DNA from 4 places in the Oxobacter pfennigii genome. Region 1 is predicted to be linked to each of the others. Evidence: riboswitches for the same ligand, from Rfam matches in the RefSeq annotation. Region 1 holds a riboswitch; each other region holds the start of a gene.
What was found. A riboswitch is a leader RNA that binds a small molecule or an ion and turns the genes downstream of it on or off. The one in region 1 is predicted to bind S-adenosylmethionine.
Positions count from the first base shown of each region.

Region 2: linked by a shared signal. The riboswitch ahead of OXPF_RS01415 (homocysteine synthase) and the one ahead of metA (homoserine O-acetyltransferase MetA) in region 1 are both predicted to bind S-adenosylmethionine.
Region 3: linked by a shared signal. The riboswitch ahead of OXPF_RS01435 (trans-sulfuration enzyme family protein) and the one ahead of metA (homoserine O-acetyltransferase MetA) in region 1 are both predicted to bind S-adenosylmethionine.
Region 4: linked by a shared signal. The riboswitch ahead of metK (methionine adenosyltransferase) and the one ahead of metA (homoserine O-acetyltransferase MetA) in region 1 are both predicted to bind S-adenosylmethionine.

Region 1 is NZ_LKET01000027.1:15,109-22,785, forward strand. It holds gene OXPF_RS06170 (ABC transporter ATP-binding protein) at 1-1,090, opposite strand, end outside; tRNA gene OXPF_RS06175 (tRNA-Ser) at 1,658-1,748, shown strand; RNA gene rnpB (RNase P RNA component class B) at 1,770-2,089, shown strand; gene OXPF_RS06180 (MFS transporter) at 2,184-3,527, opposite strand; gene OXPF_RS06185 (uroporphyrinogen decarboxylase family protein) at 3,549-4,928, opposite strand; SAM riboswitch class I at 5,118-5,238, shown strand; gene metA (homoserine O-acetyltransferase MetA) at 5,307-6,224, shown strand; gene lspA (signal peptidase II) at 6,446-6,898, opposite strand; gene OXPF_RS06200 (MerR family transcriptional regulator) at 7,239-7,677, shown strand, end outside.
Region 2 is NZ_LKET01000014.1:106,027-113,703, forward strand. It holds gene OXPF_RS01390 (ferredoxin-like protein) at 1-92, opposite strand, end outside; gene cysK (cysteine synthase A) at 1,148-2,083, opposite strand; gene OXPF_RS01400 (RrF2 family transcriptional regulator) at 2,175-2,618, opposite strand; gene thiI (tRNA uracil 4-sulfurtransferase ThiI) at 2,710-3,855, opposite strand; gene OXPF_RS01410 (cysteine desulfurase family protein) at 3,857-4,990, opposite strand; SAM riboswitch class I at 5,242-5,359, shown strand; gene OXPF_RS01415 (homocysteine synthase) at 5,467-6,753, shown strand; gene OXPF_RS01420 (YbaK/EbsC family protein) at 6,897-7,355, shown strand; SAM riboswitch class I at 7,454-7,573, shown strand; gene OXPF_RS01430 (homoserine dehydrogenase) at 7,670-7,677, shown strand, end outside.
Region 3 is NZ_LKET01000014.1:114,008-121,684, forward strand. It holds gene OXPF_RS01430 (homoserine dehydrogenase) at 1-978, shown strand, start outside; gene OXPF_RS01435 (trans-sulfuration enzyme family protein) at 1,045-2,196, opposite strand; SAM riboswitch class I at 2,341-2,455, opposite strand; gene OXPF_RS01440 (RrF2 family transcriptional regulator) at 2,609-3,055, opposite strand; gene nifH (nitrogenase iron protein) at 3,211-4,089, opposite strand; gene OXPF_RS01450 (NifB/NifX family molybdenum-iron cluster-binding protein) at 4,091-4,459, opposite strand; gene OXPF_RS01455 (ABC transporter substrate-binding protein) at 4,575-5,672, opposite strand; gene OXPF_RS01460 (ABC transporter ATP-binding protein) at 5,702-6,493, opposite strand; gene OXPF_RS01465 (ABC transporter permease) at 6,487-7,491, opposite strand; gene OXPF_RS01470 (nitrogenase component 1) at 7,509-7,677, opposite strand, start outside.
Region 4 is NZ_LKET01000029.1:214,051-221,727, forward strand. It holds gene OXPF_RS08880 (MinD/ParA family protein) at 1-768, shown strand, start outside; gene OXPF_RS08885 (FliA/WhiG family RNA polymerase sigma factor) at 812-1,528, shown strand; gene OXPF_RS08890 (hypothetical protein) at 1,561-2,031, shown strand; gene OXPF_RS22435 (hypothetical protein) at 2,031-2,207, shown strand; gene OXPF_RS08895 (flagellar hook-basal body complex protein) at 2,222-3,013, shown strand; SAM riboswitch class I at 3,116-3,216, shown strand; gene metK (methionine adenosyltransferase) at 3,371-4,564, shown strand; gene OXPF_RS08905 (DUF5661 family protein) at 4,678-5,049, shown strand; gene OXPF_RS08910 (cupin domain-containing protein) at 5,277-5,603, opposite strand; gene OXPF_RS08915 (Crp/Fnr family transcriptional regulator) at 5,716-6,369, shown strand; gene OXPF_RS08920 (PilZ domain-containing protein) at 6,601-7,083, shown strand; gene OXPF_RS23365 ([Fe-Fe] hydrogenase large subunit C-terminal domain-containing protein) at 7,170-7,677, opposite strand, start outside.

The DNA.
Region 1 (7,677 bases):
CATAGCCTAAAGAAACATTTTCAAATTCAATGTCGCCTTCCATTTGAGGTTTAAGCCCATTTTCCTTCATATCCTCAAGGGGCGCATCAAGTATTTCTTTTATCCTTCCCAATGATACCAATGCTTTTCCCGCGTCGGTAAGTATCCTTCCTAAATGCCTGATAGGCCAAAGTAGCTTCCCTTCATAAGATGTGAATACCACTAAAGTTCCCAGAGTGATTGCTCCCGTAACTGTCCTGTATACGCCGTATATAAGCACGATGCCCGTCTGAGACATAATAACAAAATCAGACATTGCTAAGTAAACTGCCAGAAGCATGGATAATTTAAAGGATTTATCCCTGTATTCCCTGTTCTTTTCATCGTATTTATCAACCTCATATTTCTGCCTTCCGAAAGCCTTTACAACCCGGACCGCCGTTAAATTTTCCTGAAGAGTCGTCGACAGCCTTCCTTCGGCTTCGTCGGCATCCTGAAAGAGGCGGCTTACCTTATTGAAAAACACAACGGCAAATATGAATATGAAAGGCATGGTAGCCGTAGATACAAGAGTCATATTAATGTTTAAAGATATCATAACCGTAAGCGCCGAGGCTATCATAAATATAATGTTTCCCATCTCTACCATCTGAACTGCAAGAAACCTTCTTATAGTCTCGATGTCTGAGGTACAGCGCTGTATCAAATCCCCCGTCTCCGCCTTTACGTGATAATCGTAAGGAAGGCTTTGTATATGGGAGTACACAACATCCCTCATATTTCTTGCAGCGGCTTCCGAGGCTTCAGCAGACAACTTTCCTTTTAAATAAAGAAAAATACCGTTCAATGCCGTAACAGCCACAAGAATAAGTGCAGGCACCCATAAATTATTCATGAGCACTTCCCTGCCCCCCAATTTATTTATAAACCACATTAAAAATTCCGGAACTTCCTCAGGCTTATTCTGTATTATGTAGTCAATTGCCACCTTCACGATCAAAGGCGTAGCAAGAGACAATACTGCAGAAATACCCATGCTTAATATGGCTCCAAAGTATTGGAGCCTGTTCCCCCTCATAATCGCCCACATGAGCCGTAATTTTGCTGCCAAAAATATCACTTCCCCATTATTCATTGCTTTTGCCCGACAAAAAAACCATAGAAAAAGTCACATACCCATGGCTATTCTACGGCAATTTGAAATTTCATATACACATCTATGTAAATATAAAAAGCCACAGGTACGCACTCCCTGTGGCTCTGTTTTACTTTTAGGCAATAAAAAACAAAATAATTAAAAGCCAGATACCGGTCGTGCGATGAAATTTTCTAATTTAACTATTACGCTGTCCTCTCTGAATTTCATGTTTACGACCCCCTCTCAATTAATCTGCTACCTTTTTAGTATAATACTTAAATTTGGAAAAGGCAACGGATTTTATACAAGTTTTGTCTTTTTCAGCGGGGCGGCAGCAGGAAAGCCTAAAATCGCACCCAATACTATTTGCACAGTTTTCATACATTTTTTATAAGGCCTTAAAATTTACAGATATTATAGCGGCTTTTTTTAAATATGCAATATTTATTTTAGATTGTGGGTAAAATTCTAACATTTACACCTTTTAAAATTATCAAAATAGTTATATAATAAATATCTAGCTTAATGACAAATTACTATGGAGGGTTACTCAAGTGGCTCAAGAGGACGGTTTGCTAAACCGTTAGCAGTCGTAAGGCTGGCGCAGGTTCAAATCCTGTACCCTCCGCCATTAGTATGAAAGAGACTTAAGTAATACAGACAATCGCTATGGCAACATAGAGGAAAGTCCACACTGCCGCAGGCTGAGATGCCTGCGCCAATAGGATTGAGCCTCTCGCAAGGGAGGGCGGGGCAACCCGACGGCGGAGAAAATGCACTCACTGAGGCATGAGTATCCTGAAAGTGCAACAGAGACGAGCTTTTCCGGCGACGGAGAAGGTGGAACGTTTGTAAACCCCTCAATGCAGAAACCCAAATTAAGGTAGGGGAACCCCCTCAAGGGAATAAAACTAGCGGGGGACCAGAAATGGTAGACAGATGATTGTCCGCGACAGAAAGTGGCTTACCGTATTGCTTAATATCTTTATATGCACTAAAATTAAGTGCGCCAAAATAAAAAATCGCCGGGTAACCCGGCGATTTTTTATTTTGGCGCTATCTGCTGTTATGATTTTTGCGCTGCTCTTTGCTTTAATTCCTCCTGTATTTCAGCCATCTTGTTTTTATCCAGGCTGTAAATAGTCATAAATATAATGGCAATAACAGCAATTACACTTGGAACTGCCGATATCAAAACCCTTAATCCCTGCACTACTTCAGGCGTAACCTCATTTGCCTTAAATCCTATGGTTGCCAGGCCGAAAGCTGCCACCGAGCCGCCTATTGCCACGCCGGCCTTTATTGGTATGAGCAGTAAGGACATATTGAGGGCTTTTACGCTTTTTCCTGTCTTCCATTCACTATAATCGGCAGTATCTGAGTAAAATGCGGCGGACGGGGCATTGGATATAGCCATGCCGAACTGTGCCAATCCTACAAGCGCGATAAATACCGCCGCATTGCTGCCGGCAAATAAATAAACAGAAATCATCCCTATGGCCCAGACTACTATTCCCATTCTGTATACAGTTCTTTTATCATATTTATTGGTTAAAAACCTTGACGTTGTGGCTCCCACAAGCATACAGCCTGCTGTAATAGGCGCATACACCGCAAAGAGCAGTAGATTTCCTACGACATATTTAAAATAATACATACCCAAACCCATGAGGACGTTTGTTGCGGTCAATCTGAAAATATCCGCAATCACTAATAAAAGCAGCGGTTTGTTTGTGGCTACGGCTATAACCATATCTTTTAGCGTGGCAGGCTTTCTTCCCGGCATGGGTTTATCATAATCCTTTGCAAGATAGGCAATGTAATATAATCCGGATATGATTACCGCTCCGAATACCAGCACGGTTAAAAAATATCCCTTAGTCTGATCACCGCCGCCCAGGAATAAGACCAGCGGCAATACTATAGCACCCCTTACCAGCTGTCCTATGGCGGCACCCTGGCCTCTGCTTGCGGAAAGGGCTGCTCTTTCGGTCTGGTCCGAGGTAAATACCGGAAGCATTGTAAGGCGGGAAGTGGTTGTAAAGTTGACAAAAACATAGCCCATTATATATGCAATTGTGAGATAGGCAGCCTTTACAGGCAGGCTTACATTAAAATCGGTAAACATGAGCAGGTTAAAAATTATAATTAAGGGCGGGGCTACAAAAAGCCATGAGCGGTATTTACCCCATGGCATATTGCTTTTTTCAACCAGCGCTCCTATAAGAGGTACGTCAACTGTGTCAACAACTCTTCCGATAAGCAGGATTGTTGCCGCGACAGCCGGCAATACCATTGCAACATCGGTCAAAAAGAAAGGAAAATACTGAGTTCCCATTGTTGTCGCAAAACCCATGGCAAATTCCTGATATCCGTATGCGATATAAACTCTTTTTGGCAGCTTAGACATTCTTAAACCTCCTATATATATTTAAGAACAAAGATTGATTATAAAGTTAAACATCATATCTTCATATTTTTGAATTTTAGGTCCTATTATATTTAAGGGCCTTCCATCAAGCTCCGGATGGCTTTCTCTATATTTTTCCCATACTGTAAAGTACTTTGAATTTATGCTTTTATCTATTTCATTGATTATCTCGCTGCGCCTTTTTAGCTTTAAAGCTTCATGGGGGTCCTTGTTATCGCCTTTATAATAGTCATCATATCTTCCGTTTATATATACATACTCAAGTACGGCTTTTAAGTTTTCGGATATGCTGCCGTGCATATCCATGGCGCCCTTGTCAAAGCCGAACATATAATTTCCGCCGGGTGCAAGTATATCAATCAATTCCTTGGCTTTGTCTATGCATTGTTCTTTCGTGGCCGAGTGAAGCATTACAAGAGGATAAAAACCGCTTAATATATGCTTTTTGCCCAGCTTCTCCTTAACGATTTTGGGATCACCGTATTCAAAACGGAGGATGGTATGGGGAGGCAGCTCATAGAAATAATCCAGAAACCTCATAAAGTCATGCTCTACAAAGAGGTTTACATTTATGCCCATTTCGGTTATTGCTTCCACCTGTTTTTTCAATGTGGGCCAATAGAACTTTTCAAAATCCTTTTCTCTCATAAAGGGGCCCATATGGAGGGGTATGCCTACCTGGCCGAAGGTTGAAGGGCCCAATGGCTTTCCTTTTTTAATAAGGATGGGTGTTATAGCTTCACATGCTTCTATAACCTTTTGGGGGATTCTTCTAATATCGGATGAGATTCCTGTAAAGCTTCTGAAAAAGTCGGCCATAAAGTCATAGGGACCCGTTGTTGCACCGCCGGCCATTGATACAAATCCGTATTTGGCATTCAGCCTTGCACTTATGCCTCCGATTACCGCCGCATCATCGCTTTGAACCTTCATTGCTTTGGAGAGCGTCATGGCTTTTGTGTTAGAGTCTGTGTCAAGTCCGGTATATAAGCGCGGTAAAATCTTATCTACAATGCAATCATATGGCGAAGCTATGAAATCATCATAATCTTCCGCCGTCATACCTGCTACATTGGGATGCTGCATGGTTCCGTCAGAGCTCATTATAAAAGGCTTAGAGCCTAGAATCTGGTAATATGAAGGGTACCTTCGCCCTACACCCGGTGCCGAATCCGAAGGAAAGTCCTGACATACCTTATCCAGCGCTGCTTCTGCCTTTGAAAAATCCCAATATACTTCCGCCACATCCATCTGGCAATACTTAATAGCTGAATCTAAGCCCATGGCACCGCTTATTGGGATCCTTGACGGAATTCTCCCGCTTAATAAATTGCGGTACATATCTTCTCTTTCTTTTGCTAATACTTTTACATCGGACATATTTTCCATTCACCCCTTAAATATTTCTCCTTCTTATGGGACTTAAGTCACATAGAAATTTAAATAGCTCATAATATCTTATTGAAATTGATAAAGACCTAGAACAAAATAATTAATCCGCACCAGCTTAAAATATCTTGACACCGCATATAATAGTTGATATTATAAAAAAAAATCTATGAGAACACGTTCTCATCCAGAGAGGTTGAGGGACTGGCCCGATGAAACCTCGGCAACCTTCAGGTCCATTCACCTGAAAAGGTGCCAATTCCTGCAGCTGAATTTCATTTATTCAGAGGCGAGATGAGAGAGGTAGTCTGCTTTATTTTGCGTGTAAACCTCTTTCATTGACAATCGAGTATGAAGGAGGTTTTTTATATGCCAATAAAAATACCGGATAACCTTCCGGCAGCTGAAGTACTTAACAGTGAAAATATTTTCGTGATGGGTGAAGACAGGGCTTACCATCAGGACATCCGCCCGTTAAAGATAGCCATATTAAATTTGATGCCTACAAAAATTTCAACGGAGACGCAGCTTTTAAGGCTTCTCGCCAATTCACCCCTTCAGGTGGATATTACGCTGTTTCTGCCAAAGGACCACGAAAGCAAGAACACCCCGGCAGAGCATCTTAAGAACTTTTATACCACCTTTGACAGCATAAAGCATGAGAAATTCGATGGCATGATAATAACGGGAGCTCCTATTGAACATCTGGAATTTTATGAAGTGGATTACTGGGATGAGCTTAAGGAGATTATGAACTGGAGCCTCCGCAATGTATATTCCACGTTGCACATATGCTGGGGAGCCCAGGCAGGACTTTATCACCATTATGGAATACCTAAATACCCCCTCAAGGAAAAAATGTTCGGTGTATTCCCCCATACCGTTGAAAAACTGGGAGTAAAGCTATTAAGAGGGTTTGATGATGAATTTTATGTGCCGCAATCCCGGCACACGGAAATAAGAAAAGAGGATATAGTTAAGATGCCAAGCCTTGATATTCTTGCCCAATCGGAAGAGTCGGGCGTATATTTGGTAGCTTCAAAGGACGGAAGGCAGATTTTTATAACCGGCCATCCCGAATATGATCCTTTAACCCTGAAGGCAGAATACGACAGAGATGTTGCAAAGGGTGTTCCCATAGAGGTGCCAAAGCATTATTTCAAGGATGACGACCCGGCAAAAGCCCCCGTTTCAAGGTGGAGAAGCCATGCAAACCTTTTATATGCAAATTGGCTCAACTACTATGTATACCAGGAGACACCATATGATTTAAACGCACTGGAGTAAAAGATAAGGGGCTGTGGCATTTTGAACACTCAATTGGCTATGTTCGCGTTCTGCAAGTTCTAAGGCTCCCTGCCTTGAAAATACAAGAATTTTTAAACTTCACTATCGCTCAGACAATCTAAAATTCTAAGTATTTTCTTCGGCAGCGTTACCAAGAACTTGTTCAGAACTCTCACAATTGCTCGTTTATGTTGTTCATAATGCCACAGCCTCTTTGTTCTTTATAAATTGAATTCTTCTTTTGATGTTAAAATACAGTAAGCCAAAAGTATTGTGCCTGTCACTATAAATATGTCCGCCACGTTAAACACAGGGAATATATAGGTTCCAAAATGAAATTCCAGAAAATCTACTACGCTGCCTGTCATAATCCTGTCAGTTAAATTTCCTATGGCCCCTCCCATTATAAAGGACAATGCCGTCCTTACAATCTTATTTCTAAGCCTGAAAAGGTAATAAGCTATGAATATGCACACAAGCACCGTTGTAACTATGAAAAAGTACCTTTTATTTTGCAGAATGCTCCAGGCTGCCCCTTTGTTCAGCACATGGGATATATAAAAGAATCCGTCAATTACCGTTACCGAATCATTCAATGGTATGGCACCCGATATAATATATTTGGTAGCCTGATCCAGCACTATTATCAAAATTATTATCGCAGTCCAAAGCATAGTCCATCCTCCTTAGTTGGGCTGCTGCGTCTTGAACAATCATTTACTATGTTCGGATTCTGCAAGTTCTAAAGCTCTCTGTCTTGAAAATGCTAGAATTTTTAAACTTACTTTCGCTCAAACAATCAAAAATTCTAAGGATTTTCTGCGACAGGCAGGCCAAGAACTTTCAAAGAACCCTCGCAATGCCCGTTACATTATTCAAGACGCAGCAGCCCCTTTTCATATAATATCATACCAAGTTGTCATGTGAAATACCGGCATTATATAAATTTTTCATTATCCGGCAAAAAAATATTGCCCATGACGTTACGTCATGTATTACAATTATGTAGAGGTGATGTCGTTGGGAAATGATGAAGCCATGTTCACCGTAGGAGAGTTTGCTGCAAAGGCAGGAGTTACACACAGGACTCTGAGGTATTACGACAGTATAGGCCTTTTGCAGCCCAGCGCCCATAATAAGTCAGGCCACAGGCTTTACTCGCTGGAAGACTTTGCAAGGCTCCAAAAGATTATGACCTTAAAATTTATAGGTTTGCCCCTTGATGATATAGGAAACATTATTAAATATGATATTGATGGCAAAGGCTTTAAAAATCCGCTGGAGCTTCAAAAACAGGTGATGACTCAGAAGATCCGGCATATGCAAGAGGTTTCAGCAGCCATCGACGAGGCTCTTTTAATGCTTAATAAAGGAGAAAAACTTAATTGGGACAAATTTATAAATATCATAACTGCAATCAATGCGGACATAAACTGGCCGGCGCAATATCAAA
Region 2 (7,677 bases), on a different contig from region 1:
GCCATTGTTGAGATACCCTTCCCACTGATTTTTAAGAATTCTCTTCTGGTCCTTAACTGTTCCAGAAAACTTTGAATCTCTCTTTCTAACATGATAGCTCTCCCTTCTTAATTAAATTTGTTGTAATACGAAATATTTTTCTATCGTATTGCCTCAGTCTTAAACTGGCTTTAATTTTCCTTCGGCCATACCCCCTTCCGGAATTAAATAATTTTATATACAGCAATAAGGCATAAGCAAATTAAGCAACATGACTATGGGAAGTTATCCAATAAATAATTTACATCGAAGACCATACTGAAGTTCACATCCAAAAGATTCAAGCTAGGATACAATCATAATTTATACTTTTGCATAAAAATTCGAATTAATGATAAGTTATTTTGCAGAATCGAGTATAACAAGGTTAAAGAAGCATTATTTCAGCCAAAGATATAAGTGATGCCGCAGTTTAATTTCCATTATTTTAAAGTTAGTTATTTAACTAACTTTACCTACAGATAAAAAAATCTAAAAGTTATTAATACTGCAAACTTTTAGATTAGTAAAGGTTAAATGATAATTATGAATACATATTTTAAAAATTATAAAACATTAAATTTACTAATCTGCCATCAAAAGCTCAGTGGTTACGCCATAATTTCCGCTTATTTGCTCGTTTTTTGGAAATTAAACATTTCGATTTTTAAATTCCTATTAATATGTTATTCATCAAGATTTTCCTTTATATTCGGATACCTCTTTATCCGAACCAATTTCTATTTTTCTTTAAAACTCAAGTTAAATATATCACATTCTTAATTATTAATCAATATAATTTTCCATTTATTATAGTATTATATATGTGTTTTATGGTATTAATTCTAAATTATGGTATTATTTATTTTTATATTGACTTTTTATTAACATTTGTTAAAAAATTGTTTTTTACTGGCCATATGACATGTTTATAAAGACGATTGACTGACTGTTTATACAAAATTAGCATATGAAATAAAGAATTAAACACAATTATAAATAAAAAATAACTATATTTATTAACTGCTAAATTATAATTTGCAGCATTTCATTAATTATAAAATTGTCTCCATGATAATTTTAAATAAAAAAATCTGCCTGATAACTCAGGCAGATTTTTTTATTTAAATTAAACTTCTTTAAACAAATCTGTTGATAAATATCTTTCACCGGTATCCGGGAGCAGCACAACAATTGTTTTTCCTTTGTTTTCCGGCCTCTTGGCAATCTCTGTGGCAGCGAATGCTGCTGCTCCTGATGATATTCCCACTAAAAGCCCTTCTGCTTTTGACAGCTTCTTTGAAGTTTCAAAGGCTTCTTCGTTTTTTACCTTGAATATTTCATCTGCAATTTCCTTATTCAACACATCAGGCACAAATCCAGCACCTATACCCTGTATTTTATGGGGTCCTGGATTACCTCCTGAAAGAACAGGTGAATCATTCGGCTCAACTGCTACTATTTTGATATTCGGATTTTTCTGTTTTAACACTTCGCCTACACCCGTTATGGTCCCGCCTGTTCCTACACCCCCTACAAATATATCCACCTTTCCGTCAGTATCATTCCATATTTCCTCTGCGGTAGTCTTTCTATGGATTTCGGGATTAGCAGGATTTTTAAACTGTTGGGGCATATATGAATTTGGAGTTTCGGCTGTCAATTCTTCAGCTTTTTTTATAGCACCGCCCATACCCTGGGATCCGGGAGTCAATACAAGTTCTGCTCCAAGAGCTTTAAGGAGGCTTCTTCTCTCTGTACTCATAGTCTCAGGCATGGTAAGAATAATCCTATAACCTCTTGCTGCTGCAACAAACGCAAGTGCAATTCCTGTATTACCGCTGGTGGGTTCTATAATTACAGAATCCTTATTTAAGAGCCCCTTATCCTCGGCGTCTTTAATCATTGAATAACCTATTCTGTCCTTTACGCTGCCGCCGGGATTAAAGTATTCAAGCTTTGCTAAAATTGTTGCCTCTGCTCCTACGCTGCTGCCATAATTACCCAGTTCTAAAAGTGGTGTATTACCAATAAGTTCTGTCAAATTCTTTGCTATTTTCGCCATTTTATATCCCTCCGTATATTTATATATTCTTAATTTTTAACTATTCCAATATGATTAGTTGGTTTTTATATAAATTTTTATATATTATATTTTAAATATAATATATAAAAGATGAATTATCCGTAATCTTTTTATATTCTATAACCAAATCTTCCAACTTTACCGAATTGACTATATCATCTATACAACTGTCCACTTTCTCCCACACATTGCTTGAAATAATATATTCAAATTTATCTTCAGTATTACTTTTGCTCTTATCATCTATAATAGACAGGCTGCCTTCAAGGGTTCTTAATATCTCTCCAATGGTGATATCTGAAGAACTTTTCCCAAGTATATACCCACCCTGAGCACCTTTTATACTTTTTACAAGGCCGGCTTTTCTGAGAGAAGAAAAAACCTGTTCCAGATAATTCTCTGAAATGCCTTGCCTTTGTGCAATGCTTTTTAATGCAACCTGATCTCCAAGAGAATTTACCGCCAAATCCAGCATTGCACGCAACCCGTATCTTCCCTTTGTAGAAATTTTCATAACTGACACCCCAAATCAATTCCTAGTAATCCTATATGCTTAATATAATAATATAATCTTCTACGCATATTGTCAATATGGATTAGAAATATTATAGAAAAAATATTTCAGTTGTTTCCATGGCTTGCATAACAAGATTATCTATATCCAATGCTGCTTCTGATGCTTCAATATCTGAAAGTTTTGGCTTTGTCTTTGGGTGTTTTGGCACGAAAATGGTACAGCAATCCTCATAGGGAAGTATTGATGTTTCATAAGTTCCTATTTGTCTTGACAGAGACATTATATCTGTTTTATCCATTGACACAAGAGGACGGAATACAGGACGGTCAGATACACTGTCGCTGACTACCAGGCTTTCCATGGTCTGGCTTGCAACCTGACCTATACTTTCTCCCGTAGTTACGGAATTTACTCCATACTTCTCCGCCAAGGCACAGGCTATTCTCATCATGAATCTTCTCATAATGATAGTTAATTCATCCTCTCGGCATTTTTCCATTATCTGCATTTGTATATCGGTAAAGGGAACAACACATAGCTTCATATGGCCTGTATATTCCTTCAATATCCTGGCCAATTCTTTTACTTTCTCTTTGGCCCTTTCACTGGTATAGGGATGGCTGTGGTAATATACGCAGCTTATATCCACTCCCCTTCTTGCCATTAAATATCCTGCCACCGGAGAATCTATGCCGCCGGACAGCATTAAAAATGTGCTTCCGTTTATTCCATAAGGAAGCCCTCCCTGAGCCTTTATCCTTTTTGAATATACATAGGCTTTTTCTCTGATTTCCACATTAACAACGCATTTGGGATTGTGTATATCTACGGATATACCATCCACATTGTTTAACACATATTCTCCTACGGCTCTGCTGACTTCCATGGAATTTAAAACAAATTTTTTATTAGCCCTGTTTGTTTCAATTTTAAAGGTAGAGCAAAAGCTATCATTAACCTCTTTAAATGCTTGAGCTTTTATTGAATCCATATCAGCCTCTACCTGGGTAACTATGCAGATTTCAGTGATTCCAAAAACCTTTTTCAATCTATCAATAATCTCATTAAAGTTCTCAGAATAAAGAAGCGTCCTTCCGGAATCCGTAACATATTCATAATCCAAACCCTTCAATGCATTATCAATATTGTTCTTCAACTTCTTTTCAAATGTATTTCTGTTAAGCCCCTTTAAGAATATTTCCGGGGCATATTTTAATAATAAAAGTTCTTTCATTTTAACCCCTCCTTAAAAATTTAAGGCATTTACTTAATGCGTTTATGGCTTTATCCACTTCACTAAATGTATTAAATTCACTGAAGCTGAAGCGTATTGTTCCTTTTATTTCCTCGTTTTTTAATCCTATTGCTTTGAGCACATAGCTGTCTTTAGTATCTCTTGCCGCACAGGCTGAACCAGTTGATACAAACACCGATTCTGCTTCTAGCATATGAAGCAGCACTTCTCCTCTAACTCCAATAAAAGATATACTTAATATATAAGGTGAAAAATCATTTATATGCTGTCCGTTAATTTTTATACCCTTCATTGATGCTATGGAGTTTAGAAAATGTTTCTTAATATTCAATACATGCTCAAAGTTTTTCTCTCTATTTTTATATATAATTTCTACGGCTTTAGCAAATCCGGCATAAGCTGCAAGGTTTTCGGTGCCGGACCTCAGCCTTTTCTCCTGCCCGCCTCCATATATAAGTGGTTTGGGGGTAAGGCCTTTTCTTATATAAGCAATTCCCGCGCCGCGGGGTCCGTGTATTTTGTGAGCGCTGGCAGACAAAAGATCGATACCTGAACTTTGTATGTTTATGTTAAGCTTACCATAGCTTTGTACTGCATCTACGTGGAATTTTGCCCTGCTGCTTTTTTCTTTTATAAGCTTTCCTATGGCTTCAATGTCCTGTATGATGCCGGTTTCATTGTTTACATGCATTATACTTACTAGCTGGGTATTTTTATTTATGCTCTTTTCCAATTCATTTAAATCTATTTTCCCTTCATTGTCTACATTGAGATAAGTTACTTCAACACCTCTGCCTTCCATCTCCATACAAGTATTCAATACGCTGGGATGCTCTGTTTTTGTTGTTATTACGTGAGCCCCTTCTTTAACAAACCCAGTCAGCAAAAAATTATTGCTTTCACTGCCGCCCGAAGTGAAAACTATTTCACTGGCGCTTACATTCAAAGTCTTTGCAATAGCTTCCCTGGCCTCATTGAGTTTTTTTTCAGCCATTAAGCCTAAAGAATGGGCAGAAGAAGGGTTCCCGTAATAGTTTCTCATTATCTCAGCCATTGTATCTATAACCTCATCGTAAGGTTTTGTAGTGGCGCTGTTATCAAAATATACTTCCATTTATTTCACCTCTTAATTGCAAATAACCTAATATATATAATAAATTAATTTGTTTATTCTTTAAATATACTGTTCAATAAAAATAATTTTATTATTTTAAATTTTCATAACCTACTAATCATACCGGATTAATATAGTATTTTCAATGACTTTACGGATTTTACTGCCTTTTATGCTTAAGAAATGCTGAAAATATGCCCTTGACAACGAAAATATAAGATGCTAATATTAAAAAAATTCAATAGAGAATGTTCTCATCCAGAGAGGTTGAGGGACTGGCCCAATGAAACCTCGGCAACCAACAGGTTCATTTACCTGGAAAGGTGCCAACTCCTGCGCCCTGGTTAAGCTTGGGTCGAAAGATGAGAGGGATAACTTACATTTTTGTATATACAACCTCTTTCATCCTCTCGATCAGGTGAAAGAGGTTTAATTTTATTAATAAAAAACATAATGATTTAAAAGGAGAGATAATAATGAGCGAAAGAGTATTAAAATTTGACACCCTGCAGGTACACGCCGGTCAAGAGGCTGATCCAACTACAGGTTCAAGAGCTGTTCCAATTTATCAGACCACTTCCTATGTATTCAATGATACCCAGCATGCAGCAAACCTTTTTGGATTAAAGGAATTTGGCAACATTTATACAAGGATAATGAATCCAACTACCGATGTATTCGAAAAAAGAATAGCTGCCCTAGAGGGCGGAATCGGCGCTCTGGCAGTAGCTTCAGGTTCTGCAGCCATAACATATGCAATATTAAACATTACCCAGGCAGGAGATAACATAGTATCAGCCAGTACTCTTTATGGCGGAACATATAACTTATTTAAATATACACTGCCCAAATACGGCGTTGATACCATATTTGTAGATCCAGATGATACAGATAATTTCAGAAAGGCAATTAATGATAAAACAAAGGCTTTGTATATAGAATCCATAGGCAATCCGGGAATAAACTTAATCGACATTGAAGCTGTTGCAAAAGTAGCTCACGATAACGGAATACCTCTGATTATAGACAACACCTTCGGTACACCTTATTTGATAAGGCCAATTGAATATGGTGCTGATATAGTGGTTCATTCTGCAACAAAATTCATTGGCGGACACGGAACATCCATAGGCGGGGTAATCGTTGATTCAGGTAAATTTGACTGGGCAGCAAGCGGAAAATTCCCCGGATTAACTGAACCGGATCCAAGCTACCATGGAATTAAATACACCGAATCCTTCGGAGGATTAGCTTACATTTTAAAAGCAAGAGTAGTTCTTTTAAGGGATACAGGAGCAGCTTTAAGCCCTTTCAATTCATTCCTCTTCCTTCAGGGACTTGAGACTTTATCTTTAAGAGTGGAAAAACATATTTCCAATACAAAGAAAATTGTAGAGTTTTTACAGAACCACCCTAATGTTTCATGGGTTAATTATCCCAATATAAAAGGAAACAAATACTATGATTTAGCGCAAAAGTATTTCCCCAATGGCACAGGCTCTATATTTACATTTGGTGTAAAAGGCGGAATTGAAGAAGGGAAGAAATTTATTGACAGCCTTGAGATATTCTCACTCCTTGCAAATGTAGCCGATGCGAAATCCCTGGTTATCCATCCTGCCAGCACAACTCATTCACAGCTTTCAGAGGAAGACCAGAAAGCTGCAGGTGTTACACCTGATCAAGTCAGATTATCTATAGGTATTGAAGATGCTGATGATTTAATATATGATTTAAATCAGGCTCTTAATAAAATAGGCTAATAGTATTATTATATAAAACTTTTTTCACAACCTAAAAGGGACTCTCTATATAATTTAAAATTATGGCTCTTCTGGAACTATTCTATTTATCGGAGAGTCCCCCTTATTTGTAATATAAAATAGCAATGAAAAGAGGAGTAAGTATGGGTACGAAAGAGGTAAGACAATTTTTTCTTGAGAGAAGCTTACCGGATCCTGTATTTGAACTTTCTGACAGCGGTGCAACTGTGGATTTGGCTTCAAAAACCTTAGGAGTTGAACCCGGGCTAATTGCCAAGACACTTGCATTTAAACTGAAAGACAGAAATATTTTGATAGTTATGAGCGGTAATTGCCGAATAGACAATAAAAAATTCAAACAATACTTTGGTATTAAAGCAAAGATGCTTGAGCACGATGAGGTTTCAGATATTACCGGCCATCCTGTAGGAGGGTTGACACCTTTCGGATTAAAAAATGGACTCGAAATCTATCTTGATATTTCCATCAAAGAATTTAAATTTGTATATCCTGCTGCCGGTTCAAAAACAGCAGCATTAAAGATATCTCCGTCACTTATGCAGGAGCTTACGGATGCAATTTGGGTTGATATATGCCAGTAACGTGCAGGGTTATCGTTTTAGGTTTGCTTATATGACATATATCAAACTTGACATATGATAAGTTAAATGTTAGTATATTTTAAAAATGAATTATTCAATTCTCATCAAGAGAGGCAGAGGGACTGGCCCGATGAAGCCTCGGCAACCTTCAGGTTCATTTATCTGAAAAGGTGCCAACTCCTGCGCTGGATTTTAAAAATCCAAGCGGTAGATGAGAGAGGAAGCCTTATTCAGGTTCTGATAACCAAGCCTCTTTCATCCTAAGCTTTAAAGATGAAGAGGTTTTTTTATTTGACATTATTGGAGGTTAAATCGTGGATAA
Region 3 (7,677 bases), on a different contig from region 1:
AAGCTTCTGATTGCCACTGCAGGAGAAGAACTCTTTTCTGCCGCTTATGAAAAAGGGGTACAACTATGTTTTGAAGCAAGTGTCGGCGGCGGTATACCTATAATTAAAAATATAACCGAAAGTCTTACTGCCAATAAAATCGAAGAAATTATAGGTATTGTAAACGGCACAACAAATTACATTCTTTCTAAGATGGCCGATGATGGAGTGAATTTCCAGAACGCTTTAAAGGAAGCACAAATAAATGGACTTGCCGAGGCAGATCCTACTTCCGATGTGGAAGGCTATGATGCTTTATACAAGCTTTTAATATTAGCTTCCCTTGCTTTTGATACAAAAATTGATGTTAATACAATCCACAGAGAAGGAATTCGAAACATTGAATCAATAGACATTAAATATGCACAAGAATTAGGGTATGCAATCAAGCTTCTGGCTGTTGCCAGGGATAAAGGTGATAAATTAGAGCTTAAGGTTCATCCGGCAATGGTGCCTGCTTTCCACGCACTTTCAAATGTTAAGGATTCCTTTAATGCAATCCTAATTAAGGGGAATGCCGCAGGGGACTTGATGTTTTACGGAAGAGGGGCAGGAGATTTGCCAACCGGCAGTGCAGTAGTGGGAGATATAATATCCATATTGAGAAATAAAAGGGATTTACCCTTCAAAAGGCTGTTTAAAAATGATACTATTCAAAAGAAGGTCTGCTCTGCTGAAGAAGTCGTATCATCATATTATATCAGGGCTAGTGCCGGGAATATTCCCCATGTTTTCGATAAAATAAAATCCATATTTGCAGAAAATGATATCAATATTTTAAATATTATTAAAAACGTTGAATCTCAGAATACTGTTTATTTTGCGTTAAAGACCGGCTGTACGTCAAAAACAAATTTAGATAAAGCTTTAAACAAGATAATGGATATTCATTATGTTGATAAAGTTGAAAATATAATAAGGATAGAAGATTTATATTAAAATAAGCTTATTGCTGCGAAATACAGCAATAAGCTTATTTATTTAACAGCAAAGAAATCGACTGTTTTATCTGCCAATGGCTTGTTCAAGATCCTTTATTAAATCAGTTACATTTTCTATACCTATGGATAACCTTAAGAGCTTGTCTGTTACCCCCAGCCTGTTTCGCATTTCTACCGGTATTGCTTCATGTGTTTGCACATAAGGATAGGTAATAAGACTTTCTACTCCCCCCAGGCTTTCCGCAAAAGTAATGACCTTCACATTTTTTAATATTTTTGCTACCATTTCCACAGACTTTACTGTAAATGAAATCATTGAACCAAACCCGGTAGCTTGTTTAATGGATACCTGATATTCATCATGCCATGGCAATCCAACATAATAAACCTTCTCTACTTCATTATTTTCATGCAGCCATTTTGCTATCTCAAGGGCATTATTCTGCTGTTTATCCATCCTTATCGCAAGAGTTTTTATCCCCCTTAGTATAAGCCAGCTGTCGAAAGGAGACAAAACAGCTCCGGTGGATTTTTGTATAAACCTGAACCTTTCAATCAGTTCTTCATCATTTACAACAATTAATCCCGCCAGCGTATCATTATGCCCTCCAAGATATTTAGTACCGCTGTGTACTACTATATCAACTCCAAAGTTTAAAGGTTTCTGATAATATGGCGTTAAAAATGTATTATCTACTATGGTCAGTATGCCTTTCTGCTTTGCAGTTTTTACAACTTCCGCTATATCAGTAACCTTCATCATTGGGTTTGATGGGGTTTCAATTAAAATCGCCTTTGTATTATTTTTTATTCCTTGTATCATCGTTTCTAAATTACTGGTATTCAGATATGAAGTTTCTATTCCATACTTCTTGTATATTTCTTCAAATAGCCTGTAAGTACCTCCATAGAGATCATCAGATATAATAATATGATCACCTGCAGAAAATATGGTAGCTATTGCTGTTATAGCAGCCATCCCTGTTGAGAATGCCAAGCCTTCTTTACCCGACTCAAGCTTTGCGATTGTTTTTTCCAATTCTTCTCTTGTCGGGTTTTGAAGCCTTGAATAATCATATCCCGTACTCTGATTCAAACCAGGATGCCTGAATGTAGCACTCTGATAAATGGGAAAACTTATGGCTCCTGTTTTTTCATCATATCCTTTATATCCATGTACAACTTGCGTATCAATACAATAATAATCCTCTTTCATAGTAAACTCCTCCTGCATATTTGTAATTTTATTTCAATCATTGATATTCTTTTATAGTTTTTATTGGATAAAATTAAAAACCTCCTTCACCAATAATTATGGACGAAAGAGGTTAATAAATTTCCACCATTTTGTTACTATCCTCTCTCATCTTCCACTTAAATTAATCAAGCGTAGGAATTGGCACCTTTTCAGATAAATGAATCTGAAGGTTGCCGAGGCTTCATCGGGCCAGTCCCTCTGCCTCTCTTGATGAGAATTGTTCAAGTATTTAATTTTTCTAATGTTATCATTATAAATATAATGTGTCAAGCAGAATTAACTATAATACTGTTCTATATAAATTCGCAATGAAACTTTTTGCATTGATTAATAACTGATGCGCAGCCCAAAACACATTACATATACACAACTAAATGAAAAACATATATCCTTGATCTGTTCTATATTTTTCTATCTCATCTGCTAAATCATACAAAGTTATTCCTTGCAATGCAGTTTTAACCGCATCATCCAGAGGATCGAAAACTGATCGCCGTAAAGCTGTTTCAATTTCAGGAAATCCAGGCGAAACAGTCTCTTCCGTTCTTTCAAAAAGAGTAAGTTCCACTGCTGTCAGAATATCATAAACAGTTATTTCCTGAGGCACCCGGGAAAGCTGATACCCTCCCTGGGCTCCTTTTACAGAATTGACCAAGCCTCCTCTTTTCAGCAGTGAGAAAACCTGTTCCAAATATATTTTGGATATCCCTAACCTTTCTGAAATACTAATTATCGTAATATATTCACCGTTGTTATATAATTGAGCCATGTTTATCAAAGCGATAATCGCATAACGTCCCTTTACAGATATCCTCATATGTTAAATCTCCATTTCATACTTATACTTTATCTATTTGATAATATTTGAAAAAAATATCCTTGTCAATAGTATAGCCACCATGGAAAATTCTAAAAACCCAATCCCCATAGTCAGGAATTTATTTTTTCATATATGAAATGATAGATAGTGCATTATATATTGCTTGAAAGCTCGGGTCTTATAACTCCTGTTTCCAGAGCTAAAAGATAATCCGCCCATTTTGAAGCCCAATCCCTCAGTTCCTGTACTCCTAAAGGTTCCGGTGATTTTGAATCTGTGTGGTTTGCGATTTTATTTGCAAGGCTTAAATAAACCTTAGCCTGTTCTGAACCCGGTGCTGCTTCAATGGTGGTTTTCCCCTGAAGCTCACATTGAGTAACCGTGACTGAACGGGGTATATATTCCACAACCTGGGTTTTAGTCTGGGTGATAAAATCATCGACTATTTCCCTTGCATAAGGAGCGTTAATGGAATTTGCAATAACACCGCCAAGCAGTGCACCGCCTGAATTGGAATATTTTTTTATACCTTTGAAAAGGTTGTTTGCAGCATAAATAGCCATAAAATCAGCAGATGAAACGGTAAATACATGCTCGGCTATTCCTTCCCGTATTGGTACGGCAAATCCTCCGCATACGACGTCTCCCAATACATCATATATGACAAAATCAAGATCCAGCTCTTCAAATATACGCTGCTGTTTAAAAAGTTCCACTGCAGTTATAATACCCCGTCCTGCGCATCCTACACCGGGAGCAGGACCGCCGGCTTCAACACAATAAACACCGTTAAAGCCCTCATGTATTACGTCATGGGCATTTACCGTACTTTTTTCTCTTAAGGTATCAAGTACTGTGGGTATATAAGTGCCGCCCCTTAAGGTATTGGTAGAATCGCTTTTAGGGTCGCATCCGAATTGCATTACTTTATATCCCATTTTAGAAAGGGCAGCTGACAAATTTGAAGTAGTGGTGGATTTACCTATACCGCCTTTACCGTAGATTGCAATCTGAGTAATTTTTTTTGACATGTCATTTTTCCTCCATATAAGAATGATTTGTTTTGATAAAGTAATTTGTTAGTTTTGTTAAAGCATTTTCAATATAATCAGGCTGCTCGAAAACTGATATTTTGTTTATTTCCAGGGCTCTTTTCACGCCCATTCCGACCCTTGCAACCAGCACTGCCGTACAGTCTGAAAGCGCATTTATAACATATGAAAGTTCTTCATTCTTATGTTCCCCATTTGCGCAAAGAGGTGTAACAATACGTCTTTCTATATACTCTCTGGAGCCATCGGATTTGATATCGATGATAAAAAAATCCTTTGCCCGTCCAAAATGTTCATTTATCACTTTTCCGTCTGTACTGGCAACTGCCACACGCCATTTTCCGCCCATGAGAACCGCCTCCATAGAGTTAATATTTTAAATTAAATTTGATGCGCCACCCGATTTTTCTATGGACGGCGCATCTAATTCAGTAAAGGAGGTATATTGTAAAGTCAGATATTATTTATTTATATTCTTCAGGTATGCCGTCCAGTGCTGTAAAGCTGTTTTTATGAAGATTATCCACATCAACACCTGCATCAAGCATTCCTACTTCCTGAAGTTGTTTTGCAGTTATACCGAAAGCATCATATGCACCGCTTACTGAAGGAATATAATTAAATGTCTTTAACACTTTTGCATTTACTTCAGCATCTCCGGCTACCCATTTATTATCTACCTGTATTTTAGCTGCTTCATCCTGATTTTCCTGTACCCATGCGCTGGCCTTCTGCATAGCTCTGGTATATTTTGCGGCTATATCAGGATAATCAGTTACAATATTTTCCCGTACAAATGCTGAGCAGCAGTATTGATCCTTATATGGTGCATCAAGGGCTGAATCAAAGACTACATTCAGGTCATATTCATTGGCAGCGATTGTAGCTGTGGGATCATTCATGGCAATGGCATCAACTGCTCCGTTTTCAAGTGCGATTGGTAAATCTGTGGTGCTGTATACTACGAATTCTACTTCGGAATTCTGAACGCCGACACCAATTCCATTATCAGCCAATACGCGCTTTGTGAATATAATGGGGCTGCTGGTCATGCTTGGAACTCCTACTTTCTTTCCCTTGAAATCAGCCGGGCTTGTAATTCCTGAATCCTTTTTAGCCAGTACCTTGTCGCATCCGGTGTGCAATCCTGTAGTAATTTTTACCGGTAATCCGTTTGAAAGGGGCTGAACCAAGCTGGCAAGAAGACTGAAACCGGCATCAACCTGATTGGCTGTTACCGCATCAAAAATTGTTCCGGGGGCTAGCTTGGTAAGTTCAACCTTTAAGCCCTCTTCCTCAAAATAACCCTTTTCATATGCCATATGCAAAGGGGCTTCGCACAGACTTCCGCCATAACCTATTCTTAATACAAAATCCTTACTCTGGTCGGCTTCAACTGTGGGAGCAGGTGTACTGCTGCCTGGTGTGGCAGTTGAACCAGAAGGGGTCTGGTTTGAAGAACAGCCGGCAAGAACTGTCATCACCAAAGTGATGGCAAAGAGGGGTATAAGCAGCAACCTTCCTCTTTTTCTTTTAGTCACAGAGCTTTTCTTTGTAATCATTTTCATTCTCCTCTTCTTTTTATAATAATTTAAAGGTAATATTGTATTTCTTCTGTTTTTCCCGCAAAATTGAGAATTTTTAATATCTTAGCTCTTAAGTTTAAAAAGTCAGGTAAGTCCCTTCCGCGGGGCCGGCTTATATCTACCTGGATTATACTTTCGATTTTAGCGGGCCTTGGTGTCATAACAAATATCCTGTCGCTTAAATAAATGGCTTCATCTACATCATGGGTTACCATTACAGTAGTAGTTCCCCTCTCCTGCCATATCTTTATAAGCTCATCCTGCATATTCATCCTGGTGAAGGCATCCAGCGCTCCAAAAGGCTCATCCAAGAGCAATACCTTGGGATGATTGACTAAGGCCCTTGCAAGGGCTGCTCTTTGAGCCATACCCCCCGATAACTGGTGAGGATAGGATTTTTCAAAGCCTTCCAGGCCTACAAGCCGTATAAAATCCAATACTTCATTTTCCTTATCCTTGTATATGTTCCTGACTTTTAAACCAAAAGCTACGTTTTCATAAACATTAAGCCATGGAAAGAGAGTAGGATCCTGAAACACAAGACCTCGCTCATAACTTGGTTGCGTAATGGGTACATTATCCAATGTGAATTCCCCTTTATCCGGTTGGGTAAGGCCTGCAAGGAGCCTTAAAAATGTGGATTTTCCACATCCGGATGGCCCTATAAGGGAAATGAATTCTCCGGCTTTTATATCCACTGCAACATCCTGCAATGCTACCACCGGCTGTCCGTCCTGCTGAAGGAAGGTTTTTCGAATATTTTTTGCTTTTATGCTGCCATTCAGTTGTTCTACCATTTAATAACCCCCTTCTGCCATCCTAATACTCTGTCACGGACTTTAAACATTAAGGTTATGATAAACGAGAAAGTAAAAGCTATTACCATTAGACCTGCATAAACATTGGCATATGAGAGCATTTCCCTCTGCCAGTTTATATACCAGCCTATACCGAATTTTACTCCCAGCATTTCTGCTGTCATTAAAGTAATGAAGGAGGAGCAAGTACCGTTGAAGATGCCTATAAAAATACTTGGCATGGCATCGGGCAGTGCAATCTTGAAAATTTTCTGCAAGGTACTTGCTCCAAGAGTACTGGACACTTCAAAGTAAGCATTTTTTACATTTGATATTCCAGAGCTGGTTAATACCGTTGTAGGAAACCACACAGCAAGAGCTATTAAAAATACGCTGGCCTGAAAGGAATTTGCAAAAGATACCAACGCAATAGGCACCCAGGCTGTTGAGGGTATAGGTCCTAAGATCTTAATAAGGGGGTTTACCCAATAACTCCAGCCCTTGCTCCAGCCTACAAGTATTCCTGTAGTTATACCTATGGTTGCTCCTAAAATATATCCCAGGCCTAAAAGCCTTCCGGAATAAGCAAGGCATTTCAATATGAATTGCCATTCTTCCATAAAGACCTTTAATATTCTGTCAGGATTTGGAAAATATATTGCAGGAAGCAGCATAAGCTTCAAGGTTACGAAATTCAATATATTTAAAAGTGCTATCACTGTTGTTATAAACCAGGATTTATAGGCATATTTTTCTCTTACCTTTTCATTAAACAGCGATAAAAGAGCCAGACCCAAAGTTATCCCAATTGTAATAATTAAGGCTATAGTAAAATAAGGCAGCGGCTTTTGAGTATAACGTGGGCTGTTTGGCATCAGAAGGTGAACTAAAAGCGCCAACAAAGCGCTGAAAGTCGGGAGCAATGTCTTAATATTAAACACTATAGCCGGGTTCTCCCTGGATGTCACCGCAATGCCGGTATTACTGATGTCAGACATAATACTTCCTCCTTTCTTTATACTGCGTCCTGGCTTTTGATATAAGTGAATGGATCCTTTTCATACCATTCCTTTTTATATGGAAGCAAGGTGTTCTCTGCAAGCTTTTTATTGAACTGGCTGTTCCTCACTATCCTGTTCAGCCTTCTTGCCACTTCGAATGTTCCCGAATAACCCAGGTAATTG
Region 4 (7,677 bases), on a different contig from region 1:
AAAACCAATTTTTCGGTGAACCTTGCCATAGCATTAAAGGAGCAGGGTAATGATGTAGTAGTTTTGGATGCGGATCTAGGCCTTGCCAACGTTGATGTAATAATAGGCGTTATAGCAAAATCCAATCTTTACGACGTGATTTTCAGCAATAAAGGTATAAATGATATATTGATAAACGGTCCGGGAGGTATAAAGGTTGTTCCGGGAGGCTCAGGAATAGAGAGCTTGGCTGAATTGACAGAATCTCAGAGAAAGATACTATCGGATAAATTCAGCGATCTTAAGGATACGGATATTTTGATAGTGGATACAGGCGCCGGAATATCAAAAAATATATTGGGCTTTATTGCCGTATCCGATGAGGTTATAGTCGTTACAACTCCGGAACCTACGGCAATTACCGACGCATACAGTCTGATGAAGGTAACTTTAAGCCACCTTCCCAAGACCAGGATTAATCTGGTGGTAAACAGGGCTATGACTCCCAAGCAGGGGGAAGTAACCTATCAAAGACTGTCAAGGGCAGTTAAGAATTTTCTTAATAAGGATGTTAATTACTTAGGTTATGTTATAGATGATTTAAAGGTAAGGGCGGCCGTCATGGACCAGATACCTTTCAAGGTGGCCTATCCATCCTGTGATGCCAGCAAATGCCTGAACACAATTGCTGCATCCCTTTTAGGAAACGAGGTTGAGACAAAGAGTACAGGCGGCGGTATAAAAGGTTTTATTAATAAAATTTCCTATCTTTTCAGCAAACTGGACTGATAAATTATTTCGAGAGGAGGGTTTCAAATTGGGTTTATATGCTATGGATTGTGAAAGCAGAGAAGATACAATATTAAGATATCTTCCGCTGGTAAAATTTATTGCAAGCAGGATAGCTATTGGAAAAATGTCGCCTGTGGATTCTGATGACCTTATTAATTATGGTGTCATAGGCCTTATTGATGCAATAGACAAGTTCGACCCCAAAAGGGGAGTAAAATTTGAAACCTATGCCAGTTTAAGAATCAAGGGTGCAATAATCGATGAATTGAGAAAGATAAGCTGGATGCCCAGAAGCGCCATGGGAAAGGTCACAAGGCTTAATGAGGTAAGGGAAGAACTAAAGGAAAAACTGGGCAGAGATCCTAAAAACAGCGAGCTCTCCGAAGCTCTTGACTTACCTATTGAGGATTTGCAAAAGATTGAGGGATATGTGAATTACCTTTCTGTGGTTTCTTTAGATGAGATAATATTCCATTCCGACGATGATGATATATTTTTATCTGCCACAATAGAGGATGTTAAAAGCCCCCGCCCCGAAATGATACTGGAAGACAAAGAAAAAATGCAGCTTTTAAAGAAATCCATTGAAATGCTCAATGAAAAGGATAAACTTGTTTTAAGTCTTTACTATTATGAAAAATTAACACTGAAAGAAATAGGGCAGATAATGAGTATATCCGAATCAAGGGTTTCCCAGCTGCACAGCAGGGTTATATTAAGATTAAGGGACAACCTTAAAAAGCTTAAATATCAGTAGCTATTCGCCTATGTCATATGTTTGGAGGATATATGCAGTATATAGTTTTTGCTGTTGGAATTATATTAATTATAATAGGAGTAAGGGGTTCCCAGAAAAGAAGTGAGCCTGTTGTTGAAAAGGCTGCTGAGGAGCAGGAGATACCAAAGCCGGAGTTTGTCTTTCAGGTATTGGGTTATGAGGAAAAGTTCAAGGAATTCTTGGAGGAAAGCGATATCATGTATAAATTGGACACTTTGGAGGATAAATTGGACTTACTCTGGAGTGAAATAGGAAGGCTAAAGGAAAGCAGGGAAGTAAAAGAAGAAGTTAAAGCAATTGAGGAAACATATACAATTGATCATAAAGAAAACACCCAGCTAAAATTAAACAAGGATGATTTAAAGGACGTAAACAAGCAGGCAGCCCTTTTGAAGGATGAAGGCTTGAGCGTGGAAGAAATTGCAGACAGGCTGGGTATACTGAAGGGGGAGGTATTATTAAGGCTTGGTATGAAAAAATAGTGGCACTTTTTTCGGATAAAAAGGTTATATTAGGAATGGGGATAGGGTTTGTTTTGGCATCCTTGATAATGATGGCTGCACCTAAACCTAAAATATCGGATGATGAACTGATAAGGCTTGCCCGGGAAAAGGGTATGGTTTTTCAGGATGAAATAAAGGCTCTGTATAATAAGTAAATGGAGGTGATTGCATGTTAAGAGGAATATATACCGCGGCAGCCGGTATGAAGAATATTCAGGCAAAGCAGGACGCATCAGCAAACAATATGGCAAATTCAACTACTATAGGATACAAGCAGGACAAGGTGGTTTCAGAATCTTTCTCCCAAGTGATGCTGCAAACCGTACAGGATACAGGAAACGGTATTTTAGAGAGAAAAGATATAGGTCCGCTATCTCTTGGTGTTCACAAAGGTGAAGTATACACGGATTTCAGTCAGGGAAATTTCATGGAGACAGGAAATCCTCTTGATTTGGCGATTGTTGGCCAGGGCTTTTTTGAAGTAAGAAGCTATGATGACATAAATGAGACTGCAAGGTATACAAGGGACGGAAGCTTTATATTGGATGCAGAGGGAAGAATTGTAAACCTTGACGGTGAATTTTTAATGGCGGAAGATTTGGAAACAGGAGAGACAGGTCCTGCTGTTGTTGGCAGTGGACAGGTTACTGTCAATGATAGCGGTATTATAACTGTGGATAATGTGGACAGATACCGAATAATTACTGTTGATTTTGTGGATTATAACAATATAGCAAAAGCAGGCAATAATCTAATCATTACTGGAGATGAGCCTGTGATAGCCGAAGCGCAGAATATTGATATCCGCCAGGGAATTTTAGAGCAGTCCAATGTGGATTTAACCAGCGAAATGACCAATATGATAGTGAATATCAGAAGCTTTCAGGCAAACCAGAGGGTAATTGCATCAATAGACGAGACCTTGAACAAATCTGTAAATGAAGTAGGAGCCTTGAAATAACAGCAAAAAATTATATTTTTCGATTTATTTCATAATTATTGACAACTAAATGTGAGTATGATATATTATATAATTGGTAAATAAATATATGTGTTTTATACACTCTTATCAAGAGAGGTGGAGGGATAGGCCCGATGAAACCCGGCAACCAGCATTTTATGCCAAGGTGCCAATTCCTGCGGATAATTGCCGCGAGATGAGGGTAGGGAAAACCTCTTCGTCTGAAGAGGTATTATTTTTTGTGTAAATGTGTAAAAAAAAATTTTTTTCAGGGAATTCTTATATTGAACAAACTAATGATAAAAGAATAATTTACATATTAAAGAAGCCCCTGTTATCAAAAGGAGGAGTTATAAAATGACTAAAAGACTTTTTACTTCAGAGTCAGTTACAGAAGGACATCCGGATAAAATATGCGATCAGATATCAGATGCAGTTTTAGACGAAATTTTTTCTAAAGACCCTAACGCAAGGGTTGCCTGCGAAACAGCAGTAACCACAGGCTTAGTTTTGGTTATGGGAGAGATATCAACAAACTGCTATGTGGATATACCAAAAGTAGTAAGGCGCACAATCGAGGAAATAGGCTATACCAGGGCTAAATACGGATTTGACTGCGATACCTGTGCGGTATTGACTTCCATTGATGAACAGTCAGCCGATATCGCCCTCGGAGTTGACAAAGCTCTTGAAGCAAAGCATGGAGAGGAATTCGATAAAATAGAAGCCATAGGTGCGGGAGATCAGGGCATGATGTTTGGATTTGCCTGCGCCGAAACACCTGAATTAATGCCCCTTCCCATATCTCTTGCCCACAAGCTTTCAAGAAGGCTTACTGAAGTCAGAAAAAACGGTACTTTGAATTATTTAAGGCCGGACGGAAAGACTCAGGTTACCGTGGAATATGCGGATAATACCCCGGTAAGAGTGGATACAGTTGTTATATCCACACAGCACGGACCGGAAGTCAGTCATGAGCAGATAGAAAAAGATATGATTGAGCATGTAATAAAAGAAATAATTCCTGAAAAATATCTGGATGCAAATACAAGGTATTTCATCAATCCAACAGGAAGGTTTGTTGTAGGAGGGCCTCAGGGCGATTCAGGACTTACAGGAAGAAAGATTATCGTTGACACTTACGGCGGATATGCAAGACACGGCGGCGGTGCATTCTCGGGAAAAGACCCCACGAAGGTAGACCGTTCCGCAGCATATGCGGCAAGATGGGTTGCTAAAAATCTGGTGGCAGCAGGAGTTGCAACAAAACTTGAAATAGAAATTGCTTATGCCATCGGTGTGGCAAGGCCTGTTTCAATAGAAGTTGATACCTCGGGCACAGGTGTCGTTGCAGATGATACTATTGTAAATATAATAAACAAGGTATTTGATTTAAGGCCGGCGGCAATTATAAGGGACCTTGATTTAAGAAGGCCTATATACAAACAAACTGCGGCCTACGGCCACTTCGGAAGAACCGATATTGACCTTCCATGGGAAAAATTGAACAAGGTTGAAGAAATAAAGGCTGAGCTTGCAAAATTAAAATAATTTATTTTAGTGGACTGCTTTAAAAAATATAAAGCAGTCCACTTTCATATTCTATGGCAAACCATGGCATAAATCATAGAATGATATTGATGATTATATTAATGGAGGTTTTCATGTCCCCATATATTTGTCCGGTCTATGTCAACGAAATGACGCGTAAATATAACTGCTGTAAGATGCCATATCCAGTGCCCCGATTTAATTCAGATGAAGTCAAGAAAAGCTTTACAACTGAAGAAGCTGTTGAATTGGCAAGGATGCTGGATATTAACTTCAGTAAATTCGACGTTGAACAGTTCAGAATGGGACTTGATGTAGAGCTTGAACACGGCCGAAGGGATCCTGCAACTAATGTTACAAATGATGATCCGGTTATGACTGCTAAAATAGCACTTGCTCACTTAAATGAATTCTCAGATTATTATAGCAGGCTTAAAAAGATGGAAGACGAGGCAAAACAATATTGGGGAATAAGCGGAAAATAGGTGTTCAGCTGGGTCAAAAGTCCCGGAGATAATTAGAGGCAAACCGTGTAAAATGTTGATTTTACACGGTTTTGCTATATTTTAGGTAAGAAATGGGGTATAATAATCAGCAAGAGTAGTCAACAATGAAATAGATAACATTTGATTCCTTTATTTAATAAATGCGAAGTGATGGTGCAAGCAGCTATGTTTATCTGCAGATCAAGCTGTAAGTATTTTTCCAAAGGTCAGTCTTTCTTGTAGTGTTTGGGGTTAGGAGATTTTACCACAAAAAACTCCAATACGCCACCGCCAAAATTGTTTACATTCATCTTCGTTTGATAAGGGATATTGATTATCTGGCCGCAGGTATATAAATGCTGTTCCTGATCGTTTAACTTTAAAGTCATTTCCCCCCTGATAATGATCATATATACATTTGAATTTGAATAGTGCTCGGGAAGGCCCTCGCCTTCCGGCAAAATCATATGGTTGATCAGTACCGGGTCATCGTCTATTATTTTTTCTATGAGTTTTGTATCGTCTCTTGAAAACCTGTATATATTTTCTAACATGATTGGACTCCTTTCTTTTTCATATTTCTTATAATATACTTGAAACTCAAAAATAAAAAAGTTACCATGGTAACTAATATCGAGGTGAGTTGAAATTATAATAAATACTTATATGTATGCCTTATCGGGCTTTGACCTTTTTAACTGCTTTTCGCAAGCCGAGTTGATTCGGTTATTTCATTCGGACAATTACAGGATAACGCAATATAATAAAGGTCAGGTCATTCATCTCCAAAATGAAATATGCCGTACAATGGATATTGTGCTGAAGGGCAGAGTAGCTGTCCAAAAAATAAATGAAGAAGGAAATATATTAAAAATAAATGTATTTTCAGCCGGAAGCATTTTAGGAGCCAATCTCCTGTTCTCAAACAGAAATTTTTATCCCATGACTGTCATTTCCGAGTCTCAAACAGTATTGCTCCATATATATAAAGAGCTGGTCCTGGAGCTGAGTCAAACGAATGCTCACTTTATGACCGGTTTGATGACAGTGATTTCCGACAGGATACTGCTCCTGACAGACAAAATAGATGCTATTTCTTTAAAGACAGTTAGGCAAAAAATAGTAGACTTTTTGAAATACGAATATTCTATTCAAAAAAGTAATGTTCTTAAATTAACTATATCAAAAAGGGATTTAGCCGAAAGATTTGGTATTCAACGAACATCTCTGAGCAGAGAATTAAATAAAATGAGAAAAGAGGGTTTACTGGAGTATAGCGCAAAAACCATAACGCTTAAACGGATAGATATTGTTAAGTAACAAGCATATGAAGGATTAAAATGTCTGGTATGGGCAGTTTTAGTATTGTATATCTTAAAAAGGACTTTGTGCACGATGGTATTGAATTCCTACTTCTAATTTATTATAATAATATTGTAGGCAAGTATTTTGAATAAAATATTTAATATAATACAAATTTTATTTAAAATTATGCATTTAAAAATATTTATAGTAAAGCAAATTACATTTTAAGAGAAGAGGAGGATACTGATGTTTGATGAAAATAATAACCGCCGTGAATACTTTCGTGTCACATTTCCTAAATCTTTATGTGCTAAAATGTCAGTATTCAAAATAGGCAATAATGTCATCAGTTCAGGCAGCAGCAATGTCTGTATAGGAGATATGAGCGCCGGCGGACTGAAATTCTTCTCTAATATAAATTTACCGGCAAATTCGAATGTAATATTGGAATTTACTATTGCCATGCTTAATGAAATAATCGTACTTCGGGGATATGTAGTGAGGAAAATAGAAGAAGCAAACGGAATAAGGGAATATGGCATTAAGTTCAGTATAGATGAGGACGAGCGGGCTGTTTTGGTCAATGTATTAAACAAGCTTTCGATAAGTATAAGAAGAAATATTTCTTTGGGAAACTCGGAATTTTGTTTGAATGATAGAGCTGAATGCCTTATAAATCATAGATATACCAATAAAGAGCCTGCCATAAACAAGCATTCAAAGAAATAAAAAACGCGGATAAATCAGTTAAAAACTAGCTATCCACGTTTTTCTATATAGCTTAATAAATATTATTCGACAAGTTGTAAAATAGGTTAAACACTTCCTTCAACAAGGCTTTCGGCAGTAGATGCCACTTCCTGGCCTTTTGCAGTGACCTCTTCTATGGTCGATACTATGTTTTCAATTGAATTGCTGACATTGTTCATCTTGTCCTCAACATTAATTGATATAGACAATATCTGTTCCATAAATTTTTGCATTTCTGTTTCATCACTTCTTGTGGAGCCTGCCACTTCTTTTGAACGTTCAGCCAGCTTCCTGACTTCCTCTGCTACAACAGCAAACCCTTTTCCTTTGTCACCAGCCCGGGCGGCTTCGATTGTTGCGTTTAAGGATAATATATTTGTCTGATTCGATATGTCGACAATCTGAGATGAAGCATGAATAAACCTGTCCAATTTATTTTTCATTTCGTTAACGTTGACTTTAAGGTGATTCGTAGTATTCAACACATTTGATACTTCAGATGATATATTCCCTATTTCTGCAGTGTTTATCTCATTTGCCATTGCAACTTCGTTGATTGCCCGGGTAATTTCA